3 regions of the Desulfobaculum senezii genome follow, and region 3 is predicted to be linked to each of the others. Evidence: predicted binding sites of a transcription regulator. Region 3 holds the regulator's gene; each other region holds the start of a gene.
What was found. Region 3 encodes sigma-54, which starts transcription at its own class of promoters, with help from an activator protein. Its sites were predicted from a motif close to CTGGCACGGNNNNTGCTT; they were not measured.

Region 1: the regulator sigma-54 is predicted to act here: its motif matches at 3,998-4,015, upstream of nifJ (pyruvate:ferredoxin (flavodoxin) oxidoreductase).
Region 2: the regulator sigma-54 is predicted to act here: its motif matches at 2,760-2,777, upstream of flgB (flagellar basal body rod protein FlgB).

The regions. Positions count from the first base shown of each region.
Region 1 is NZ_BAAHYU010000003.1:728,909-737,066, forward strand. It holds gene ACYQ2T_RS12305 (ATP-binding protein) at 1-2,233, shown strand, start outside; gene ACYQ2T_RS12310 (sigma-54-dependent transcriptional regulator) at 2,223-3,689, shown strand; gene nifJ (pyruvate:ferredoxin (flavodoxin) oxidoreductase) at 4,099-7,755, shown strand.
Region 2 is NZ_BAAHYU010000001.1:127,144-135,301, forward strand. It holds gene hflX (GTPase HflX) at 1-849, opposite strand, end outside; gene ACYQ2T_RS00545 (IMP cyclohydrolase) at 1,116-1,715, opposite strand; gene ACYQ2T_RS00550 (tetratricopeptide repeat protein) at 1,951-2,514, opposite strand; gene flgB (flagellar basal body rod protein FlgB) at 2,865-3,275, shown strand; gene flgC (flagellar basal body rod protein FlgC) at 3,279-3,719, shown strand; gene fliE (flagellar hook-basal body complex protein FliE) at 3,738-4,175, shown strand; gene fliF (flagellar basal-body MS-ring/collar protein FliF) at 4,213-5,823, shown strand; gene fliG (flagellar motor switch protein FliG) at 5,823-6,818, shown strand; gene ACYQ2T_RS00580 (FliH/SctL family protein) at 6,805-7,563, shown strand; gene ACYQ2T_RS00585 (FliI/YscN family ATPase) at 7,566-8,158, shown strand, end outside.
Region 3 is NZ_BAAHYU010000002.1:1,563,042-1,571,199, forward strand. It holds gene kdsA (3-deoxy-8-phosphooctulonate synthase) at 1-443, shown strand, start outside; gene ACYQ2T_RS07770 (KdsC family phosphatase) at 433-975, shown strand; gene lptC (LPS export ABC transporter periplasmic protein LptC) at 972-1,538, shown strand; gene ACYQ2T_RS07780 (LptA/OstA family protein) at 1,541-2,044, shown strand; gene lptB (LPS export ABC transporter ATP-binding protein) at 2,046-2,768, shown strand; gene rpoN (RNA polymerase factor sigma-54) at 2,993-4,447, shown strand; gene hpf (ribosome hibernation-promoting factor, HPF/YfiA family) at 4,554-5,111, shown strand; gene ACYQ2T_RS07800 (PTS sugar transporter subunit IIA) at 5,108-5,557, shown strand; gene rapZ (RNase adapter RapZ) at 5,560-6,462, shown strand; gene ACYQ2T_RS07810 (PTS sugar transporter subunit IIA) at 6,518-6,949, shown strand; gene ACYQ2T_RS07815 (PTS sugar transporter subunit IIB) at 6,951-7,421, shown strand; gene ACYQ2T_RS07820 (PTS sugar transporter subunit IIC) at 7,510-8,124, shown strand.

The DNA of each region.
Region 1 (8,158 bases), on a different contig from region 3:
CGGGCGCGACATGACGGGCGTGGTGGAAAACTTTGACGTGGCCGATACCCTCGGCATCGCCCTGAAGTTCCACCCTGAAAAGAAGCGCCTTGTCATTATCGGTGATGAATCCGTTACCGGTGTGGCCATCCGAAACCAGCTGCTGGACGCCACCCCCCGCTTCAAGGACCGGCTGGACGTTGAGTACTGGTCCGGATTCGACACCGACGAACTGCGCAAGCAGGTGCGCGAGGCCTCGGACGACACGTTTTTCTTCTTCATCCCCTTCTATCAGTCCATCAAGGGGCGCTTTTATTCCGCGGCGGAGCTATTGGAGATTGCGTCTCGGAATACGTCGTCGCCCATCTACTCCAGTTGGGAGTTTCTCCTAGGGCATGGGATTGTTGGCGGAAAGCTGCTTTCCGGGCAGGAGCATGGGCGCAAGGCCGCAGAACTCGCCCTTCGCGTGCTGGGCGGTGAGCGGGCTGGGGATATCCCCGTGGTGCATTCCACCCCCAGCCGTTTCGAATTCGACTACAACCAGCTGCAGAAGATGGGCATTGATGAGAGCGAATTGCCCGTGGACAGCATCATCGTCAACGCGCCGAAGGCGTTTTACGAGGTGGACCGCGGGCTGTTTTGGACCATCATGGTCAGTTTCTTCCTGCTGATGGTGACGACGCTGTTTCTTGTGCGCAATATCGCCCGCCGCCGCATGGCGGAGATGGAGATGGAAAAGCAGCTGTCCTTTCAGGAAATCCTCATGGACACCATCCCCATGCTGGTGACGTGGAAGGGCCGCAAGCAGATTTACCTTGGCGCAAACCGCTACTTTGCGGATTTCTTTGGCCTTGCCTCGCCCAGCAAGATTATTGGGCGCAAGGAATCCGCCATCCCGGTGCTCAATGACTATCTGCAATGGGATGAGCCGCTGGACAGGCAGGTCATGGAGACGGAGCGCCCCATCCGCCGCCAGCGCCGCACGGTCATCAACGCCAAGGGCCAGACCTGCGTGCTGGAAGTGAACAAGGTGCCCCTGCTCGACGAGAAGGGCAATGTCATGGGCACCCTGACCACGGGTGAGGACGTCACCAAGGAAGCCAACCTTGAAAAGCAGCTGCTCCAGTCGCAAAAGATGGAAGCCATCGGCACGCTGGCGGGCGGCATTGCCCATGATTTCAACAATATCCTGACATCCATCATCAACTCCACGGAGCTGGCCCAGCTGGATGTGGACACCCAGACCCCGGCGGGGCAGGATTTGGAGCGCGTGCTCAAGGCCGCGCAGCGCGGCAGTGGATTGGTCAAAAAAATTCTGACCTTCTCGCGCCCCTCGCAGGAGGGCTTCCAATATGTCAAGATTGAGGACGTGGTGCGCGACGCCGTGGGCCTGCTCAAGGCCTCTCTGCCGCGCAATATCAAGGTCACCACGCAGATAGGCAATGAAATGGGCACCTGCCTTGCGGACCCGACGCAGATTCATCAGGTGGTGATGAACCTGTGCACCAACGCCTTCCACGCGCTGCGGCCCACGGGCGGGCGGCTGGAGATTACGCTGGAGACCGAGGAAATCGACGTCTCCACCTCCGAGCTGCGCAACCTGCCGCCGGGCAGTTATGCGGTGCTGACCGTGGCGGACAATGGGCCCGGCATTCCGCCTGAGATTGTGGACAAGATTTTTGATCCGTTCTTTACCACCAAGGGCAAGGCCGAGGGAACCGGCCTTGGTCTCGCCGTGGTGCTGGGCATCATCAAGGTGCACAAGGGCAGTGTGGAAGTGACCAGCGCGCCGGGAATGCGGACCGCTTTCGTCGTCAGATTGCCACGCGTGGCAAAAGAGACTGGCGAGAGTGCCGGGAGCGTGGTATCCGCAACTCCCGGACAGGGACGCATCCTCTTCGTCGAAGACGACCCGGACCAGCTGGCCACCATCCCCCGCGTTTTGGAAATGCTGGGATACCGTGTGGTGCCCGTGCACGACGCGGCAGCCGGGCTGGACCGCATCGCCCACGACGACACGCCGTTTGACCTCGTCATCACGGACTATGACATGCCGGGGCAAAACGGTGTGGAATTGGCCCGCAGTCTTGCCGAGGTGTCGCCCGACATGCCCGTGCTCATGGTCTCCGGACGCGAGCGGGCGGTGCAGGCGGCGCAGGCCATGCCGAACATCGTGAAGGTTGTGCTTAAACCCTACGACAGAAACACCCTGTCCGAAGCCATAAGGGAAATCTTGCAGACCAATGCTCAATGACGAGAACATATTCGGGAACATCCTCGTTGTGGACGACGACCCCGAGGTCCGCGGGACCATGGAGAGCCTGCTGGGGCGTATGCTCCTGCACTGCGAAACCGCGGGCACGCTGGCTGATGGCCTGCGGGCCATGCGCGAGCGCGACTTCGACGTGGTCTTCCTCGACGTCCGTCTGCCCGACGGCAACGGACTGGATGCGCTTCCCGAAATCAAATCCATCCCCGGTTCGCCGGAAGTCATTATCCTCACCGGGCAGGGTGACCCGGATGGGGCGGAATTGGCTATTCAGGGCGGCGTGTGGGACTATTTGGTCAAGCCAACGCCCATCAAGCAGACCATGCTCAGCGTGCAGCGCGCCCTCAAATACCGTGAGGAAAAGCGCGCCGAAGCTCCGGTCATTGCCCTGAACCTTGAAAATGTGGTGGGCCATGGCCCCGGCATGCACACCGTCTTTGACCAGATGGCGCAGGCCGCGCGCTCGGCCTCGTCCACCCTTATCACCGGCGAGACCGGCACGGGTAAGGAACTCACAGCCCGCACCATCCACGAAAACGGTCCCCGCCGCGACGGGCGTTTTGTGGTGGTGGACTGCGCCTCCCTCACCGAAACGCTGGTGGAGAGTACGCTCTTCGGCCACCGCAAGGGCGCGTTCACCGGCGCGGATAAGGACCGTACCGGTCTGGTCAAAATGGCCGACGGCGGCACCCTGTTCCTCGACGAAGTCGGCGAGATGCCCCTTTCCCTCCAGAAGTCCTTCCTGCGCGTTTTGCAGGAAAAGCGCTTTAGGCCCGTGGGGTCTACGCAGGAGGAAAAGAGCGACTTCCGCCTCATTGCGGCCACCAACAAGGACCTTGAGTCCATGGTCCGGGACAGCGACTTCCGCGAGGACCTGCTGTTCCGCCTCAAGACCATCACCATTGAACTGCCGCCCCTGCGCAGCCGCGCCGAGGACATCCGCCCGCTGGCCATTCATCACATCAACAAGCTGTGCGAGGACTACAAGCTGCCCGTCAAGGGCTTTGGGTCGGACTTTTTTGATGTGCTTGGAGCCTATGGCTGGCCCGGCAACGTCCGCGAGCTGTTCAACGTGCTGGAGCGCGCCTTTGTGGCCTCCGGGCAGGAGAAGACGCTGTACGCCATGCATCTGCCGCAGGACGTGCGCATCAAGGTTGCCAAGGCCACGCTGGAGGGCGGCAAGGACGACCAGCCCGCATCCAGCGCGCCCGGCATGCCGCCTGCCGGTGGCCCGGCGCAGGACGCCGCCTCGTGGCTGGAGGCGCAGTTTGACGGCGAGGTGCCCAGCCTCAAGGACTTCAAGTCCCGCATGGAAAAGCATTATCTGGAGTATCTTCTCCAGCGCTATGACGGCGAACTGTCTACAATTCTTGAGATTTCCGGTCTTTCTCGCTCGCATTATTACGCGCTGCTGAAGAAGATGGGCATCTCCTCAAAATGATGTTTCGGCTGTCCTTTTTTTCAGACAGCTGACACTTTGTCCGAAAAAACAGACCGCGGGCCGGTCCCGGGGGGCGGATGCCGTCCACCCGTTGATTTCAGCGCTTCGGCGGATTTTTTGTGGACAACTTATACTCGAAATGGAAGGAAGAAGATGGTAGTGGCTGTATGCCACTGGTTGAGCGAATAAACAGGTGCGTGGGCATTTCGTCCGAAAAAACAGACTTTCCGGCCGCGGAAGTGGCCGGTGGGTTCGTACGGTTTATCGCCAATTTCCCGGTTTTGCAGGGAAAAAGAAATGGTAAGGTTCTGGCACGGTTCTTGTTGGCTTTGTGGCGCTTTTCCCACATGTCCGCGGGTTCCGTGCCGATGCATCGGAAACCGTTTCATGAATCTTAAGGAGAGGATTTATGCCTAAACACATGAAGACCATGGATGGCAATACAGCCACTGCGCATATCGCATATGCGCTGTCCGACTGTTCCGCCATCTATCCCATCACCCCGTCGTCCACAATGGGCGAGGTGGCTGATGAAATGGCAGCACAGGGCCGCAAGAACATCTTCGGCCAGATTGTGAACGTCAAGCAGATGCAGTCCGAGGCGGGCGCCGCTGGTGCCGTTCACGGTTCCTTGGCTGCCGGCGCGCTGACCTCTACGTTCACCGCGTCTCAGGGTCTGCTGCTGATGATCCCCAACATGTACAAGATCTCCGGCGAGCTGCTGCCCGGCGTGTTCCACGTCTCCGCACGCGCTCTTGCCGCGCACGCTCTGTCCATCTTTGGCGATCATCAGGACGTCATGGCCTGCCGCCAGACTGGCTTCGCCATGCTGGCCTCCGCATCCGTGCAGGAAGCCATGGACCTCGCTCTGGTCGCGCACCTGTCCGCCATCGACAGCAACGTTCCGTTCATGCACTTCTTTGACGGCTTCCGTACCTCTCATGAGATTCAGAAGATCGAAGTCATCGACTACGAGGACATCAAGAAGATCGTTAACTGGGAAGCCATCGAAGAGTTCCGCCAGCGCGGAGCCAATCCGGAACACCCCGAGATTCGCGGCACCGCCCAGAACCCCGATATCTACTACCAGGGTCGCGAGGCATGTAACTCGTTCTACAACGAGCTGCCCTCCATCGTTCTGGAGAACATGAAGAAGGTCGAGTCCATCACCGGCCGCCGCTACCGCCTGTTCGACTACGTCGGCCACGAGGAAGCTGAGCGCGTCATCATCGCCATGGGCTCCGGCTGTGAAGCCATTGAAGAGGTCATCAACCACCTCGTCGCCAAGGGCGAGCGCGTTGGCCTCGTGAAGGTGCGCCTGTTCCGCCCCTGGTCCACCGACGCTCTGCTGTCCGTGGTGCCGGCTACCGCCACCTCCATCACCGTGCTCGACCGCACCAAGGAACCCGGCGCACTGGGCGATCCGCTCTACCAGGACGTCTGCACCGCTTTCATGGAACGCGGCGAAATGCCCACCATCGTTGCCGGCCGCTACGGCCTGGGCTCCAAGGAGTTCACCCCCGGCATGGTCAAGGCCATCTTCGACAACATGAAGGTGAACCAGCCCAAGACCAAGTTCAACGTGGGCATCAACGACGACGTCACCCACACTTCCCTCGAAGTGTCCGACGTGGTCGACACCACCCCCGAAGGCACCGTGCAGTGCAAGTTCTGGGGCCTGGGTGCCGACGGCACCGTTGGCGCCAACAAGAGCGCCATCAAAATCATCGGCGACAACACCGACATGTTCGCACAGGGATACTTCGCCTACGACTCCAAGAAGTCCGGCGGTATCACCATCTCTCACCTGCGCTTCGGTGAAAAGCCCATCCAGTCCACCTACCTCATCAACCATGCCGACTACGTGGCCTGTCACAACCCGGCCTACGTGCACCAGTACGACCTGCTGGACGGCATCAAGGACGAAGGCGTGTTCGTGCTGAACTGCCCCTGGTCTGTTGAGCAGATGGAAAAAGAAATCCCCGCTTCCCTCCGCCGCGAAATCGCTGAGAAGAAGCTCAAGTTCTACACCATCGACGCCGTGAAGATCGCTGGCGAAGTGGGCCTTGGCGGCCGTATCAACATGGTCATGCAGACCGCGTTCTTCAAGCTCGCCAACGTCATTCCCTTCGATCAGGCCGTGAAGCTCCTCAAGGACGCTATCGTCAAGGCCTACGGCAAGAAGGGCGAAAAGATCGTCAACATGAACCACCAGGCTGTGGACAAGGCCGCCGACGCTATCGTCGAGGTCAAGGTGCCCGAGTCCTGGCTGACTGCTGCCGATGACTGCTGCCGCGGCGGCAAGGCCGAGCCCGAGTACATCACCGACGTGGTTCGTCCCATCCTCGCCCAGAAGGGCGACGATCTGCCCGTGTCCGCCTTCGAGGCTGACGGTCTGGCTCCTGTTGGCACCGCTGCCTTTGAAAAGCGCGGCGTTGCCATCAACGTGCCCGAGTGGATCCCCGAAAACTGCATCCAGTGCAACCAGTGCTCCTTCGTGTGCCCCCACGCCGCCATTCGTCCCTTCGTGGCCAATGAGAATGAGCTGGACGGCGCCCCCGAGACCTTCGCAACCATCGACGTGAAGGCCCCCAAGGAAATGAAGGGCATGAAGTACCGCATGCAGGTTTTCGCTCAGGACTGCCTCGGCTGCGGCAACTGCGCAGACATCTGCCCCGCCAAGGACAAGGCTCTCGTCATGAAGCCCCTGCACACCCAACTCGACGCTCAGGTGGAGAACCTCGACTTCGCCTCCGCCAACATCAGCGACAAGAGCGACCTGCTCGCCAAGCGCGACAACGTGAAGAACTCCCAGTTCTTCCAGCCGCTCATCGAGTTCTCCGGCGCCTGTGCTGGCTGTGGTGAGACCCCCTACGTGAAGGTGCTGACCCAGCTCTTCGGTGAGCGCATGGTCATCGCCAACGCCACCGGTTGCTCCTCCATCTGGGGCGCTTCCGCACCCACCACCCCCTACTGCACCAACCGCAACGGCCACGGCCCGACCTGGGGTAACTCCCTGTTCGAGGACGCCGCCGAATTCGGTTACGGCATGTCCATGGGTGTCATCCAACGCCGCAACAAGCTCGCCGACCTCGTGCAGGAAGCCATCGCTTCCGACATCCCGGCCGAGCTGAAAGAAACCATGCAGAACTGGCTGGACAACAAGGACGACGCCGACCTCTCCAAGAAGTACGGCGATCAGCTCCGCGGCCAGCTGTGCGAAGTGGCTCCCACCGCGCTCCTCGACGAGATCTTCTCCATGGAAGACCTCTTCACCAAGAAGTCCTTCTGGGTCTTCGGTGGCGACGGCTGGGCCTACGACATCGGCTTCGGCGGCGTGGACCACATCCTCGCTTCCGGCGAAGACGTCAACGTGTTCGTCATGGACACCGAGGTGTACTCCAACACCGGTGGCCAGTCCTCCAAGGCAACGCCCCTCGGCTCCATCGCCAAGTTCGCTGCCTCCGGTAAGAAGACCGGCAAGAAGGACCTCGGCCAGATGGCTATGACCTACGGTTACGTCTACGTGGCCTCCGTGGCCATGGGCGCCAACAAGCAGCAGATGATGAAGGCCATCAAGGAAGCAGAAGCTTACCCCGGTCCTTCCCTGATCATCTGCTACGCCCCCTGCATCAACCAGGGCATCCGTAAGGGCATGGGCCGCTCCCAGTACGAGCAGGAACTGGCCGTCAAGTCCGGTTACTGGCCCCTGTACCGCTACAACCCCGAGCTCGCAGAAGAAGGCAAGAACCCCTTCATCTTCGAGTCCAAGGACCCCGACGGATCCATCCAGGAGTTCATGGGCGGCGAAAACCGCTACGGCCTGCTGGAACGTACCTTCCCCGAGGAGTCCAAGAAGCTCCGCGCAGCCATCGAGCAGCAGTACATGCACCGCTTCGAGTACTACAAGTCTCTCGCAGCGCTCGAAGGCCCCAAGGTCGTCAGCCCTGACGACGTTGAGCTGAAGGGTGGCGAAGCTGGCGAACAGTGCGCCACCGCCGCAACCCCCGAGCATGCCCGCCCCGAATCCGGCGAAGCATGCGACGACGGCCGCAAGGGCAAATAAGCTCTCGTAAGCCATCGTCATACGACGCTCTCTAAGAGGGGCGCGGCATCAGCCGCGCCCCTCTTTTTTTGTGTCCAGCGCTTAGAGGCGTTGATGCGGGAGGAATGGGGCGGGCTGTGATGAGGGGGGGGTGGGGCGAGGGGAGAAGGCGGGAAGGCAGTTGCTCCGCAGGCTCAAGGGCCGTGGGCCCTTGAGAATCCCATGTGCGCACAGGCCGGGTGCCGGTATCGGGGGCGGTCGTCACCCCTGTGTGGCTCTCGTCCGTGGAGATGGGGAAGAATTTTTGGGGGCGTTGGGCTCAGTGAAGACCGGTGAGAATCCCTGTCTGGCTGTTCGAAAGACGAAAGGCAGAAGAATCCGCCCGCCCAGCCCTCTTGTTCGGGCGGCTTCCGTCCAAAAAAAT
Region 2 (8,158 bases), on a different contig from region 3:
GTACTGCAGCTGGGCCAGCTCCACCTGCAACTTGCCGGAGCGGGTGGTGGCGTGCTGGGCAAAAATATCCAGAATAAGCTGGGTGCGGTCCAGAATCTTGCGTTCCGTCACGTCGGCAAGGTTGCGCATCTGCGCCGGGGTTAGCACTTGGTCAAAGAGGATGACGCCCGCGTTTTCCTGCAGCGCGGTGACCTCCAGCTCCGCCAGCTTGCCCTTGCCGAGGATGGTTTTGGGGTTCAGGGCGCGCACGCGCTGAATCATGGTGCCGCCAACGTCCAGCCCGGCGGTGTCCGCAAGGTCGGCCAGCTCCGTGAGGGAGATTTCCTGCGCCGGACGCGGGGCTGTGGACACGCTGACAAGGATGGCCCTGTCGCGCTTGCCCGAGGCGTCGCCGCCGGTGGTCAGCACCGCGCCGGAGCGCGCCAACTCGTCCTCAAGGGCTTCCACCTGCGCCAGATAGTCGATGTGGTTTCGGTGGTAGGGCACAGGCCCCATGCGGCGGTAGCTTTTGCCCTCGTCATTGGGGGGCATAAGGGTGGCGTCGTACACATCCACGGGCCCGCCCATGTCGTCCACGGTCAGGGCGGTGATGGCATCAAGGCGCAGAAAGACCATGTCCATGAGGTCTTCCTCGGTGAGGCCTTCGCCCGCAAGGTGGGTGTGCACAAGGCGCAGGCCGCGCAGGCGCCCCGCGCCGCGGCGTGCCCCGGAAATGTCGGGGATATAGATGCCGCCGGGGTCGCCCACCAGCACCATAAACGGCTTGCCTTGCCTGTCGATGAGCAGGGCGATCTGGCGGCTGATGCCGCGTGAGAGGATGGCGAGTTCCCGCGCCTGATCTGGGGTCATGCCCCCGTCATTGGGGTAGCGGCGGGTATAGAGTCGGCTGATGGCCTTGATTTGACTGGGCTTGAGGCCTTGGGTGTTGCCCTGAACTTTTGCGGCTATGGTCTTGTCTCCCTTTCGCGGCCATAGGGCCGCGCGTGGTTTCCCCTTCTGTATACGTTGGCGCGGCGCGGCAGGCAAGGCGCGCCGCAGGGCCGCGCCAATAAAACGCCCCGGCGCAAGCATATGCTTGCGCCGGGGCGTTGTGGCGTCGTCATTATGGCGGCCCGCTAGGCGTCGCGGCCTTCAAGGTAGTCCGCAATCATACCGTCGTAGCGGTTGGTCTGGCGGAAGGTGGCGGCGGCCATATCCTTGCGCAGGGCAAGGGGGGCCTGCATGCCGTTTTCCGACAGGGCGGCGGTGATGCGCTCGTAGTGCTGGGGGCCGGGGGCCACAAGCACGGAGTGGAAGTTTTTGGCGCTGGCGCGCAGCATGCACGGCCCTCCGATGTCAATCTGCTCAATGGCGGCCTTGAGGTCCAGGCCCTGTTTGGCGGCTTCGGCAAAGTTGTAGAGATTGACGCAGATGAGGTCGAAGGGGGCGAGGTCGAGCTCGCCAAGGGTCTTCATGTGGTCGGGGTTGTCCTTGTCGGCGAGGATGCCGGCATGGATGTGGGGGTGCAGGGTCTTGACGCGGCCGTTCATGATTTCCGGAAAGCCGGTCACGTCGCTGACGGAGTGGACGGTGAGTCCTGCGTCCAGAAGCATCCGGCGCGTCCCGCCCGTGGAGAAAAGTTCGACGCCGTTGTCGGCAAGAAAACGTGCAAATTCAACCAGTCCCGTCTTGTCGGTCACGCTCAAAATGGCGCGACGGATTGGCACAAGCTCCATGTCGAATCCTCGCTGAAAGGGTTATCTGTTGGGGAGGCTGTGCCAGAAATTGTGGCGCGAGGCAAGGCAAGACGGCTCCGCCTCCCGCTGGCTGGGGTGCCTGGCACCCCAGCCCCAGCAGCTCTGGTCGGGGCTGGGGAACCAAGCGGGGAGGGGAGATTATAGTGTCATCGGAAAATGCCGGAAGGCGGGAGTTCGGGAGGGAACCAGAACGTCACGCGCGGCGGCTTTTCCGTTATGACCCAAGCTGGTCGAGAAGTTCGCGTGCGGCCTCGTGCGTGGGGTCGCCTTCCAGAATCTTCTCAAGGTGCGTCTTGGCCTCGTCATTGCGGCCAAGGCACGACAGGCAACCCGCCATGGAGTAGCGCACATCGTGCTTGTCGGCATCAATGGCAAGGTAGTTCTCCATGTGGGGCAGGGTTTCTTCAATGCGCTCCAGCGCATGGCCCAGCTGCACCAGCATGAAGATGGCGATGAGGTTCTCGGGGTTCTTTTCGAGGGCTTCGACAAAGTGGCCGAAGGCTTCGTCATTGCGTCCGAGCTCCATTTCCACAAGACCCATGCCGGCGAGGGACTTGTCGTCCGCAGCCACATCGGCGGCCTTGCGGTAGAGGGTCAGCGCCTTTTCAAGCTCGCCCTGCTGCACGGCGATGGTGGCCAGACCCAGATAGGGGTCGGGGTGCACGCCGTTGCAGGAGACGGCTTTGTCGTAATACTCGCGCGCCTTTTCGAGGTCGCCCATGAAGAGATAGCACTCTCCAAGTTCCTTGTTGATCTCGTAATCCAGATGGTTACTCATTGTTTTCCCCTCCACGTGGGACTCTGTAGGGTCAAAATTTTCCGGCACTAAACCATATGCAGATTTCGGGCCAGGTTGCCTGTCTTACGGTCCGGAACTTCGTGCCCGGTGCTTTTTTGTGTGCAACGCACATGCCAAAAAGCTGCGCTATCAGCCATGATTCTTTGACGCTTTTTTGATGCGGCACTGGGCGGTGGAGTGGCGAATCTTTGCACTTTTCCAATCATATCAGTGTGTTAATCGTATTGGCACATCCGTTGCTTTGGTCACAGTGCCTCAAGGTGTGCGGGGGGAGCCCTGCGCCGGGGTGCCGCATGCTGTATGCGGCGAAAATGTAGGAGGAACATGCAATGAAAAGCCTTTTCGGATCGCATCTGAACCTGACCGGAAAAGTCCTGGACATGCGGCTTATGCGTCAAAATGTCGTCATGAGCAATCTGGCGAACCTGACCACTCCGAACTACAAGGCCCGCCGCCTTGAATTCGAAGAGGACTTGCAGGCTGCTCTCGACCTCGACGCCAAGGGCAAAGTGACCAAGACGAAAAAGGACCATATCCCGCACGTTTTTGATGCCAATTCCTTTGGCCCCGATTTGGTGAAGAATCTGAAGCATCGCGTCATCCATGGCGAGGACAATGTGGACCTCGACAAGGAAATGGCGGTCATGGCCAAAAACACCCTGATGTACAACGCCCTGACCACCGTGATGAAGAAGAACTTCGAGGGCCTCAACAAAGTCATCTCTGGAGGAGGGCGATAAGTCATGGCGGATTTCATGACAGCACTGGACATCGCCGCATCCGGCCTGTCCACGGAACGCACCAGCATGAACGTCATCTCCATGAACCTGGCCAACGTCAAAACCACGCGCACGCCCGAGGGCGGCCCCTACCGCAGGCGCAGCGTGGTTCGCGCGTCCACCGATGTGGACTCGCCGTTTTCCAAGGTCATGCAGGACACCATGACGCGCGAACTGCAGGGCAGCCGTGTCCTCGGCATTGCCGAAGACTCCCGGCCCCTCAAGCGCGTCTTTGAACCCGGTCATCCCGATGCCGACGAGCAGGGCTACGTGTCCTACCCGGACATCAACGTCGTTGAGGAAATGACCCACATGCTCACCGCCACCAGAGCCTACGAGGCTGGCGTCACCTCCATCCAGTCGGTGAAGGGCATGTTTAACAAGGCCCTTGAAATCGGCCGCTAGCGCTAAGGGAGCAGAACAATGGTTGATATTCGCAGCGTTGGCCTGAGCGCCTACCGCAGTGCCATGCAGACAGGCAGCATTAACGGCCTGAATGCCACCCCGAACGTGGCCAAGACGGAAAAGAGTTCCTCCAGCTTTGCCACGGCCGTGGATACCGCCGTACGCAAGCAGCGGCTGGACGAGCCCATCACCGCCGCCCGTGCACAGGAGCTGGCCAAGCAGTTCATGGAAGTGGAAAAGCCGTTTTCTGAAACGGTGACGGAATCCCTGACCAAGGTGAACGAACTGCAGGCCGACAAAAAGGCCATGATTGAGGATTTTGCCTCCGGCCGCACCCAGAATGTGCACGAACTGATGATCTCCCTCCAGAAGGCCGGTGTCGCCATGCGGATGACCTCCGCCGTGCGCAACAAGGTCATGGAGGCCTATAAGCAACTGTCGCAGATGCACTTCTAGCGTCTGTTAGCCACACGTAATACTACGGAGCCGTTTCATGCCCTCCTTCGCCAATGACACACTTGAACGAGCCAAGTCTTTCTGGGGAAAGACGACCCTCTCACAGCGCGTGCTGGTCGCCGGTTTGGCCGGGATGGTGATCATCACCTTCTTTCTGCTCATTGTTTGGCTGAACCAGCCGGACTACCGGGTGCTCTACTCCAAGCTCTACGCCGAGGACGCATCCAATATCGTCCAGATGCTGCAAAAGCAGAACGTTGAGTACAAGCTGACCGACGATGGCACCACCATCATGGTGCCCGCAGACCAGGTCTATGACCTGCGCCTCAAGGTGGCTGGCGAGGGCAAGGTGCACGGGCAGGGCATCGGCTTCGAAATTTTCGACGAGGTCAAGGTCGGCCAGACCGACTTTGTCCAGCGCATCAACTATCAGCGCGCCCTGCAGGGCGAACTGGCGCGAACCATCACCGAGTTCCCGCAGGTGGAGCGCGCCCGCGTTCACCTTGTGCTGCCGCACAAGACCCTCTTCATTGAGGAGCAGAGCGATCCGTCGGCGTCCGTTGTCCTGAAGCTGAAGCAGGGCGAGAAGATGAAGCCCGAGGAAGTCACGGGCATCGTCAACCTTGTGTCCATGGCCGTTGAGGGCCTGTCCACGGACCGCATTACCGTGGCGGACACCAAGGGCGAAATCATCTACTCCCCCAAGGAATCCGAGGCGCTGTCCACCACGCAGCTGGAACAGAAAATGAGCGTGGAGCGCGCCCTTGAACTGCGCATTGAGCAGATGCTGTCTCCGCTGTACGGTCCCGGCCGCGTTATCGCCAAGGTCAACGCGGACCTCGACTTCAGCCGGACCACCACCCGCAAGGAAGAGTACGACCCCGACAGCGCCGTGGTGCGAAGCGAGCAACGCAGCGAAGAAACGCAGCAGGGCGCAGCCAACCTCAACGCCGGTGCCGATGAGCCGAACTTCCGCGGCGAAGGTCCGGGCGACGCCATCTCCAATCAGGAGGCCACCCGCGAGACCAGAACCACCAACTACGAGATCAACAAGGTCGAGCAGGAAATCGTTTCCCCCATCGGCGAGCTTGACCGTCTGAGTGTGGCGGTTATCGTGGACGGTGTGTATCAGGATGTCATGAACGCCGACGGCGAGCCCACGGGCGAGTTCAACTTCGTGCCCAGAACGCAGGAAGAACTGGACCGCATCCAGCAGCTTGTCTCCAACGCCGTTGGTCTGGACACCATCCGCGGCGACACCATCGAGGTCTCCAGCATCTCCTTTGGCGGCCCCGAGCAGGAAATCCGTCCCGACCTCGCCCAGCTGGTTCTGGAATACGTGCAGCGTCTGGGCAAGCCGTTCCTCAACGGTCTGCTGATCTTCCTCTTCCTTATCCTTGTGGTTCGTCCCGTGGTCATGGCCCTTATCCGGCCCAAGACCGAGGTGGAAGGCGTGGAAGGCATTGCCGGCCTGCCCGAAGGCGAGGGCCGCATCGCCCTCGTGGAAGGCGACGACGAAGAGAGCGACCTCGAAGCCGTGCGGAAGCTGGACGACATCAGAGCGCATGCCTTACAGCTGTCTGAACAGAACATGGATGGCGCAATGGCCATCATTAAGACATGGCTCAAAGAGGAGGCCACCGCATAATGAGTCTCACAGGAGCGCAGAAAACCGCCATCCTTATGCTTGCCATGGGTGAGAAGTTTACCGCCGAGGTGTTCAAGCGCCTCGAACGCGCAGACATCGCCCAGATATCCAAAGCAATGGTGGAGATGGAAACCATCCCCAAGGAGCAGGTGGAAGAAGTCCTGCGTGAATATCATCATCAGCTCATTCTCAATGCCGAGATGCTCATGGGCGGCGCAGATACCGTCAAGAAGCTCTTGACCCGCAACCTCGATTCCGAGACGGCCAAGTACATTCTCGACGCACTGGATCTGGACTCTGGCCCCGCGCCCTTCCGCGAACTGGAGAACGTCAGCCCGCGTATTCTGTCGCAGATTCTGCGCAACGAGCACCCGCAGACGCTGGCGCTCATACTCGGCCACCTGCATCCCGATCAGGCCGCAGACCTGTTGCAGGCTCTGCCCGCCGGTGTGCGTCCGGAAATCCTCATGCGTCTGGCACGGCTGGAAGCCGTGGCCGAGGAGATGCTTATGGAAGTGGACAAGGTGCTGCAAAGCCAGCTCATCGCCATGGGCGGCAAGGAAGGCAAAAAGGTTGGCGGCGTTCAGGCCGTTGCCGAAATCCTCAACGCCGTGGACCGCGCCACCGAGGAAGAGGTTCTCTCCGAAATCGAAGAGGAATCCTCCCAGATGGCCGAGGACATCAGAAACCTCATGTTCGTGTTCGAGGACATCAAGGGGCTGGACGACCGCTCCATCCGCGAACTGCTCAAGGAGGTCGCCAACGAGGACCTGACCAAGGCCCTCAAGGGTGCCACCGAGGAACTGCAGGAAAAGTTCTTCGGCAACCTCTCCGAACGTGCGGCAACAATGATCCGCGAAGACCTCGAAATTATGGGACCAGTCCGCCTCTCCGAGGTGGAGGGGGCCCAGCAGAATATCGTCAAGATTGTGCGGCGCCTCGAAACCGAAGGACGCATCATGATCGGCCGCGGAGGCGGAGATGTCTTTGTCTAAGCACAACGACAACGAAAATAAGGACGCAGGCCGCTCCGGCGGCCGCGTCATCGTTGGCGTGGGCGGGAAGGGCTTCTCCGAGGAGGAGCTCAATAAACTGCGCGGCAGTGAGCAGTCGCAGGGCTGGTCCCTGACGACCGAAGAGGAATACATGCGCCGCGTGCAGGAAAAAGCCACGGCCAAGGCGCAGGACATTCTCGCTCAGGCCATGCGCGAGGCGCAGGAGATTCGCGAAAAGGCCGCGCAGGAAGCCATGGAGGAAGCCGCCGCGAATTGTCAGGCCCAGCTTGATGCCGCCGTGCAGCAGACATCCGAGACCCTCGCCCGCGCCCTTGAAACCGTCGACCGCGACAGCCGCAAGATTTGGCAGAATCACCGTGAGGACATTGTCTCCCTCGTGCGCATTGCCGTGGAGCGTCTGCTGGCCGTGGAACTCGACCAGCGCCGCGAAGAGGTCATGGCCTCGCTGCTTGATCAAGCCCTCGACGCCATCGATACCCACGACGGCCTCGTCTTCCGCATCCGCCCCGAGGATGAGGAAATTCTGCAGGCGCTGCTGGACCAAGCGCGCTCCGCGCATCCCACGCTGGAACGGTGGGGCATCAAGCTCGACGAGTCCCTTGAACCCGGCGGCATGGTCCTCGAAAGCGAGGAAGGCATGGTGGACAACTCCATCGGCAGCCGCTGGGCCTCCGTAGAACCCATTTTTGCCCAGCTTGGCATCGACAACGGGGAATCCGAGTGAGTTTGAATCCGCAAGGCTGCATCAGCCTGCTCAGGGATACCAACCCCTGTCAGGTGTTTGGCAAGGTCAGCAAGGTCGTCGGCCTCATCGCCGAAGGGCGCGGCATCAAAGCGCCCCTCGGGGCCGTGTGCGAGCTGCTCCCCGAGGGCCGCTCCGACAAGGCCATCTACGCCGAGGTGGTGGGCTTTCGCGATGGCGCGTGTTTGTTCATGCCCTACGGCGAAATGCGGGGCATCCGCCCCGGCTCCCTCATCAAGAACACCTCAACGCCGCCGCTGTTTCCCGTCGGCAAGAATTTCCTTGGCCGCGCCATCGACGCCTTTGGTACGCCCCTCGACAACGGCGCGCCCATTGCCGCCTCCGGCTACTATCCCCTGTACGCCGAGCCGCTGAACCCCCTCGACAGGCCGCGCATTTGCGAGCCGCTGGACGTTGGCGTGCGCGCCATCAACGGCCTGCTCACCCTCGGCAAGGGCCAGCGTGTCGGCATCATGGCCGGGTCCGGCGTGGGCAAGTCCACCCTCATGGGCATGATGGCCCGCTACACCAAGGCCGATGTCAACGTTATCGCCCTCGTTGGCGAACGTGGCCGCGA
Region 3 (8,158 bases):
CCAAGACGGACAAAATCATCAACGTGAAGAAGGGCCAGTTCCTTGCCCCGTGGGACATGCGTTCCGTAGTGGAAAAGGTTCGCTCCACAGGCAATTCCAAGATTTGGCTCACCGAGCGTGGTGCCAGCTTTGGCTACAATAATCTGGTGGTGGACTTCCGTTCGCTGGCGATTATGCAGAGCCTTGGCTGCCCCGTGGTGTTCGATGCCACGCACTCGGTCCAGCTTCCGGGCGGGCAGGGCGGCTGCTCCGGTGGACAGCGCGAATACGTGCCCATGCTGGCGCGCGCCGCTGTTGCCGCTGGCGCAAACGGTGTGTTCCTTGAGACGCACCCCGACCCGGATTCCGCCCTGTGCGACGGACCCAACTCGTGGCCGCTGACAAAGCTGGACGCCCTTGTCCGCGACCTCGACAACCTATGGAAGCTGCCCCATGAGTGCTAAGCTGACTGCCGCCGCCAAGGAGCGCGCGAAGAACGTGCGCGTGCTGGTGCTGGACGTGGACGGCGTGCTGACCGACGGCGGTCTGTACTACGACGCATCCGGGCACGTCTCCAAGCGCTTCAACGTGCAGGACGGCCTTGGCGTGAAGCTGGCGCAGGGCGCAGGCCTTGTGGTGGCCGTCATTACGGGCCTCAAGTCCAAAGCCGTGGAAAAGCGCGTGCGCGAATTGGGCATCAAGGACTACTACGCGGGCCACACGGCCAAGATTCCGCTGCTCCAGAAGATTTGCGATACCCATGGCGTTACCATGGACGAGGTAGCCTACCTTGGTGATGATTGGGTGGACGCCGGGCCGCTGGCCAACGTGGGCCTGCCCATGGCCGTGGCCAACGCCCAGCCCGAAATTCACGACATGGCCGTGTGGGTCAGTGAGTGCCGGGGCGGCAACGGCGCAGTGCGCGACGCCATCCGCTTTATCCTTGATGCACAGGGCAAGCTGGACATCCTGTGGGCGGAGTGGAAACAGCGATGAACAGAGCGCGTATGCTCCTTGTCGCGGTGCTGGTCCTTGTGACCATGCTTGGCGGGGCCTATATCATTTGGCGCGGGAGCGGCGCATCTGTGGATGATGTGCCCATCACCGCCCCGCCTGTGGATATGGCCATGCAGGGCGTGGAACTCACCCGCAGCGCCGGTGACGGCTCCCTGTGGACCCTCAAGGCCGAGAGCGCCGACTACGAAAAGCAGGACGGCCGCATCACGGTTGAGGCTCCCGTCATCGACTGGACCAAGGAGGGCCGCGAGCCTGTGCATATCGTTGCCCCCAAGGGGCGCGTTGATCAGGCGACGGGTTCTGCGGAATTGTGGCCCGAAGTTGTCGTGACAAGTGGCGATACCACAGTGTATTCCAAGCGTCTGAACTATGACGGCGAGGCGCGGATTATCACACTCCGCGAGGATGTCCGCATTGTGCGCGAGGGCATGACCCTCCGCGCGCCGGAAGTCGTCTATGATCTTTCCACCAATGTCATCACCGCCACCGGGGGCGTGGAGTCCGTCATGGACGGCATGGCCGCCCCGGGCAGGGAGAAGTAGCCTTGAAGACGTTTGCACGCACCGCCGCACTCGCTCTTGCGGGTGTGCTCGTAGCGGCCTCGCTGGCCTTTGCCGCGGCCGCCGATACCGTACCGACCAAAATCACCTCTCAGAAAACCGTTTACGACGAAAGCGGCAAGACCGTCGTCTTTACGGGAGATGTGCTCGTCACCCGGCCGGATATGAAAATCTGGTCCGACAAGATGACAGTGCACCTCACCCCGTCCAATACGCCGGATACGCCCGGAACCATCCGGAAAATTGTCGCCACCGGCAACGTACGCCTGAAGCGCGAGGGCAAGACCGGCACCTGCCGCAAGGCTGTGTACACCGCCGAAGATGGTCTGCTGACCCTCACCGGCAAGCCCGTGCTCAAGGATGGCGAAAATAGCATCGCCGGCAAGATTATCCGCCTGTGGCTCAAGGATAACCGTAGCGAAGTGGAAAGCGGCGACGCACCCGTGGAAGCCATCTTCTTCACCCCGGCTGACGGGGGCGGCAAGTAGCATGAGTGTCCTTTCAGCCAATGATCTGTGCAAGATCTATGGGCAGCGCAAGGTTGTGCAGGATATCGCCGTCAATGTGGCGCAGGGCGAGGTTGTTGGTCTGCTTGGCCCTAATGGCGCGGGCAAGACCACCACGTTCTACATGCTGGCGGGCATCATCAAGCCCAACGGCGGCGCAGTGCACCTTGACGACGAGGCCATCACCATGCTGCCCCTGCACGAGCGCGCCCGCCTCGGCATGAGCTATCTGCCGCAGGAAAGCTCCATCTTCAAAAAGCTGTCCGTGCGGCAGAATCTGGAGATTATTCTGGAGCAGAGCGGGCTGGACAGCGCAGAGCAGAAGCGGCGCGCGGACCAGCTGCTGGACGAGCTTGGCATCACGCGCCTTGCGGACCAGAAGGCCATGCACCTCTCCGGCGGTGAGCGCAGGCGGCTCGAGATCGCCCGCGCGCTTATTCTGAATCCGAAATTCATGCTGCTGGATGAGCCTTTTGCGGGGATTGACCCCATCGCCGTGGATGACATACAAGGAATTGTACGCGGGCTGAAAGAGAAGGGCATTGGCGTGCTCATTTCCGACCATAACGTCCGCGAAACCCTGCGTATTTGCGACAGGGCCTACCTTGTCTACGAAGGCCGCATCATCCTGAGCGGCACTCCGGAAGAAATTTGTGCCGATCCTAAGGCTCGCCGGGTCTACCTTGGCGAGACGTTCTGCCTGTAACCTTCCGGAAATTCTATATAAATCCCTATATTCAAGAACCTTGCCAGTCTTGGTTGCAAGCTTGTTGTGAATGTGGCATGGTGCTTGTGCGGTCGGTAACGAAGTCCGCACAAGCACCATTTTTTTTAGATGCCGTAGGCACTGTCGCACTTCCGCCCCCTTTGACGGGGCAGCCTGATACGGAATCTGCAACGCCAACATTTCGCAAGAAGACATAAGCCAACATGGCACTTGAACTACGACAACAACTCAAGCTCTCTCAGCAACTGGTCATGACACCGCAGTTGCAGCAGGCCATCAAGCTGCTGCAGCTCTCCCGCGTGGAGTTGGTGGACATGGTCCAGCAGGAACTCCTCGAGAATCCCCTTCTGGAGGAGGCCGCCGTCGAGCCGTCGCAGGAGAAGGCCGAGGCCGAGCAGGACGCCCGGTCGGCAGAAGCCGTAGATAACGGCGAAGCCATGGCCGATGGCGTTGGCGATCAGGACGCGATGCAGGGCGCGGATTGGGAAAACTACCTCGGGGAGTTCTCTTCCACGGGGCGGCAGTCCTCGGCGCGTGAAGCGGAAATCCCGGAGGAGGGCTTGTCCTTTGAGGCCCGCCTTTCGTCCAAGCCATCGCTGGAAGGGCATCTGGAATGGCAGATCCGCCTCTCGGACATGACGCCGGAGCAGGTGAACATCGCAGAGGTCATCCTTGGCAACCTTGGCTCGCAGGGCTACCTGCAAAGCACCGTTGAGGAAATCGCCGAGGAAGCCAAGTGCTCCGTGGACGCCGTGGAGGAAACGCTGCACCGCGTCCAGCGCATGGACCCCGTGGGCGTTGCCGCCCGCGACCCGCGCGAGTGTCTGCTTGTGCAGCTGGAGGTCAACGGCTACGACGACCCCATCCTGCACTCCCTCGTCAGCGACCACCTGGAGGACCTTGAAAAGCGCCGCTACAAGCCGCTGGCGCGCAAGTTCCGCCTCACCCTTGAAGGCCTCAAGGAATACCTCGACTTTCTGCAAACCCTCGACCCCATGCCCGGTGCTGCCTTTGGCAGTGGCGAGGCGCAGTACGTCAGCCCGGATGTGCACGTCTACAAGTACGAGGATGACTTCGTCATCGTGCTCAATGACGACGGTTTGCCGCAGCTGACGGTCAATGATTTCTATCTTGATTCCGTGAAGGATGGGCGCGGCGCGCCGGAGAAGGAATACCTGCACGAGCGCCTGCGTTCCGCCCAGTGGCTGATGAAAAGCCTGTACCAGCGCCAGCGGACCCTCTATAAGGTTATGGAGAGTCTTGTGCGCTTCCAGCGTGGGTTCTTTGAGCATGGCGTGACCCGTCTGAAGCCCCTTATCCTCAAGGATGTGGCCGATGACATCGAGATGCACGAATCCACCATCAGCCGCATTACCACCAGCAAGTATGTGTCCACGCCCCATGGCGTGTTCGAGCTGAAATTTTTCTTCAACAGCGCCCTCGGTATGGACGACGGATCGCAGGTCGGCTCCGAGAGCGTGAAGGCACACATCAAGGAACTCATCGGAAAGGAAGATACCAAAAAGCCTCTTTCGGACGAGAAAATCGCCGAGATCCTCAAAGGGCGGCTTCAGGTCAACATCGCACGGCGAACTGTTGCCAAATATCGCAGCTCCCTCGGCATACCGTCCTCCTCCAAACGCAAGCAGGTCTTTTAGGAGGGGCGGAGCGGCGACAACACCCTTTATTTTCAGGCTGAATGCAAGTACACTTTCCTCTATGGTGAGTATTCGATCCAACCCCAGCAGTTAAGGAGGATCGTCGATGAACATCAGCTTGACCTTTAAGAATTTCGAGCCTTCGGACCATCTCAAGCAGTATGCCCGCAAGCGCTTTGAAAAGCTGATCAAGTACGCCGATACCGGCAATGCCGAGTTGCAGATCAACCTGAGTGTGGAGAAGTTTCGCCACATCGCGGAGGTCTCGCTTGCCGGGGACAATATGAACATGTCCGCCGTTGAGGAATCGGAAGACATGTACTCCTCCATCGACCTTGTGCTGGACAAGATGTCCGCACAGGTCCGCAAGATGCGTGAAAAGGACAAGGACCGCCGCCGCGCGCGCGATACCGTGCGCCAGGAGGACGTCGCCGCCCTTGGCGGATTCGACGCCGAGGACATGGACGCCGCATCCGGCCCTGTCATCGTGCAGGCCGACACCTACACGCCCAAGCCCATGATGGCCGACGAGGCCGCCATGCAGCTGGACACCTTCAAGTATGATTTCCTCGTGTTCCGCAACGCTGAAACCGAACGGGTCAATGTCATCTACCGCCGCAAGACCGGCGAGTACGGCCTCATTGATCCCGGGATGTACGAATGAAGCTCGGAGATTTTGTCGATAGCGATTTGATATTCCCTGAACTTTCGGCCAGAACCAAGTCTTCGGTTCTGGCCGAACTTGTGGCCGGGGCTGCGCAGCATGTGCAGGGCATTGACCCTGAACAGGCCAAGGACGTCCTGCTGGAACGGGAATCCCTCGGCACCACTGGAATCGGCGACGGCATCGCCATCCCCCACGGCAAGCTGGAGGGGCTGGACGACATCGTCGTCGTTGCCGCCAGAAGCCGCGAGGGCGTTGACTTTGATGCGCTGGATTTTAAGCCCTGCCACATCTTCTTCCTTGTGCTTGCGCCGGAAAAGGTGGCCGGGATGCACCTGCGCATCCTTGCCCACATCTCCCGTACCCTTAAGGATGAGAAGTTCCGCACGGCCTTCTTGGAGGCTGGCGATAAGGACGAACTGGTCCGCCTTATCAAGGGAGCCTAAGCATGGAACCTGTCGTGCCGGGAGCGGCCACCGAGCCGGATTTTCCCGTCATTATCCTCTCTGGTCTTTCCGGAGCGGGCAAATCCACTGCCCTGAAGGTTTTTGAGGACCTTGGCTTCGTCTCCGTGGACGGGTTGCCCCCGGATGTCATCCCCGAATTCGTGGACCTGTTTCGCCGTCAGAAAGAAGTGTACCACCGAGGATTGACCCTTGGGCTGGACGTGCGTCACTCGGACTTTACTGCCAAATGGGAACAGACACGGGGTATCCTTGCCGAAAGCGGCGTGGAGCCGCGCGTGGTGTTCATTGAGGCGGGAGAGAATGTCCTGCGCCGCAGGTATGCGGCCACCCGCCGTCCGCATCCGCTGGAGCAGGGCGTTGGGCTGGACCGCGCCCTTGTGGAGGAGCGCCGCCTGCTCGCCCCGGTGCGCGATTTGGCCGAGCTTGTCATCGACACCTCGGATTATTCCATCCACGACCTGCGCCGCACGTTGCAGGAGAAATGGAATTTCCTGCAGGACAAATGCTATGGCCTGCACGTGTATTTGGTGACCTTTGGCTTTAAGCACGGGGTGCCAACGGACGCGGACCTTGTCTTTGACCTGCGCTTTTTGCCGAATCCGTATTTTGAAAAGTCCCTGCGGAGCCTCACGGGCCGTGACAAGGCGGTTTCCGATTTTGTCCTGCGCTCGCCAGAGGGCGGGGAATATCTTGAGAAACAGCTTGATTTCCTGCACTATGTCCTGCCGTGCTACGCGCGGGAAGGGCGGTACAGGCTGACGGTTGCCATTGGGTGCACCGGCGGCAGGCACAGGTCCGTCGCCGTGGCCGAAGCCGTCTTTGACTCTCTGCGTCAGGCAGAGTATTCCGTATTTCTTGAGCACAGGCATCTCGACCTCGAATGAGGCGGGTGAAGGACGAAATTCCATTCGCGCCGTAAGTGGCGCGCTAGCGGGTATCATGAGCGAAAAGACAACCAAGACAGTCGGTGTGGTCATCGTCACCCACGCGGAGTACGGCGAGCATTTGCTGAATGCCGCCGAGGTCATCCTTGGCGAGCAGGAATACTGCGAAGCCATCGGTGTGGGCGTGGATCAGGAGATGGACGAAATTCTCCAGAACCTGCGCGAAGCCGTGGAGCGCGTCGATGCAGGCGCCGGCGTACTGATGCTGACCGACATGTTTGGTGGCACTCCCACCAACCTCAGCCTGTCCCTTATGGGCTCCGGGCCGCTGGAGGTCATCACCGGCGTGAATCTGCCCATGCTGCTCAAAGTGCTTGGTACCCGATCCATGAAACTGAAAAGCCTTGCCAGCGAAGCCGCAAGCGCCGGCTGTCAGGGTATTGTCGTCGCAGGCGAAATTCTGCGGCGCAAAGTCGCGGAAGGCTAAGATGTATTGGGTGCGCGTGGACAACAGACTGATCCATGGTCAGATTATCGAAACGTGGCTCCCCTTCACCAAGTCGCGCTGGATTGTCGTGGCGAATGACGACGTGGCCCACGACCCATTGCGGCAGGAAATTATGGGGCTTGCCATCCCACACGGGGTGGAGAAGTGTTTTGTGGACGTGGCGGGGCTCGCCGCGTTTATGCATGCCAAGTTCGGGCCGGACCCGGACCCCGATGTGTTGGTCCTCTTCGCCTCGTGCGAGGACGCCCGCCGCGCCCATGAAGATGGCCTCGGCTTTGGGGTGCTCAACCTTGGCAACCTGCACTACGGACCGGGCAAACAGCAACTGTGTGCCCACGTTTCCCTCTCCGAGGAAGACAACGACTGTCTTGGCTATTTCTCGTCCACCGGCGTGGAACTCGACTTCCGCTGCGTGCCGACGGAACCCGTGCATGTGAGACGAACATGGTAGGAACTCCGCTTGCGAGCATTGCCACGGTTGTGGCGGTCGGTTTTTTTTTGCCCTGAGCTCTCTCGGGCGTTTTGCCGTCACTGTCGGCATCATTGAACGCCCCATGGTGCAGGGCCTCATCTGGGGGCTTGTCACCGGCGATATGACCCTCGCCCTCAGTGTTTCCGCATTTTTTGAGCTGTTCTGGCTCGACCTCATCCCCGCAGGGACGTTTATACCTCCCAATGCCGCGGCGGCGAACCTTGCCGCGCTCACTTTGGTGCACTTTTTTGGCTTCACCACGCCCGCCGAGGTGGTGTTCCCATTGCTCTTCAGCTTGCCCCTTGGGTGGATAGCGGCGCGGGTGGAGTACCTGCACAGGAACTTCCAGAACGCCTCCTACAATAGCTTGCAGGCGCAGGTCGGCCTGAGCGCCAGCCCCAGCGACTACGCGCCGGGTCGCCTTGTCAGGCGCTCCATCATGCAGATGGGCGTCTTGTCGTTTGCGTTTTTTGAGGCCAGCGTTCTGGTGCTTATCGTCATCGTGAATTTCTTCCTGATGCGCGGCTTCCTGCATTTGCCCGCGGACGCTGTTACGTGGGGGCATTTGTGGATTGCCGCCTCCATTGGGCCACTGCTGTCCCTGCGCTCCGCCAAGGCTTATGCCCTTATCTTTGTCCTTGCCGGCGGCATTGCCGCGCTTGCGGCGCTGGGGACGTTTTAACCCCCAGACCAATTGCGGCAGAATTTCTGCGACC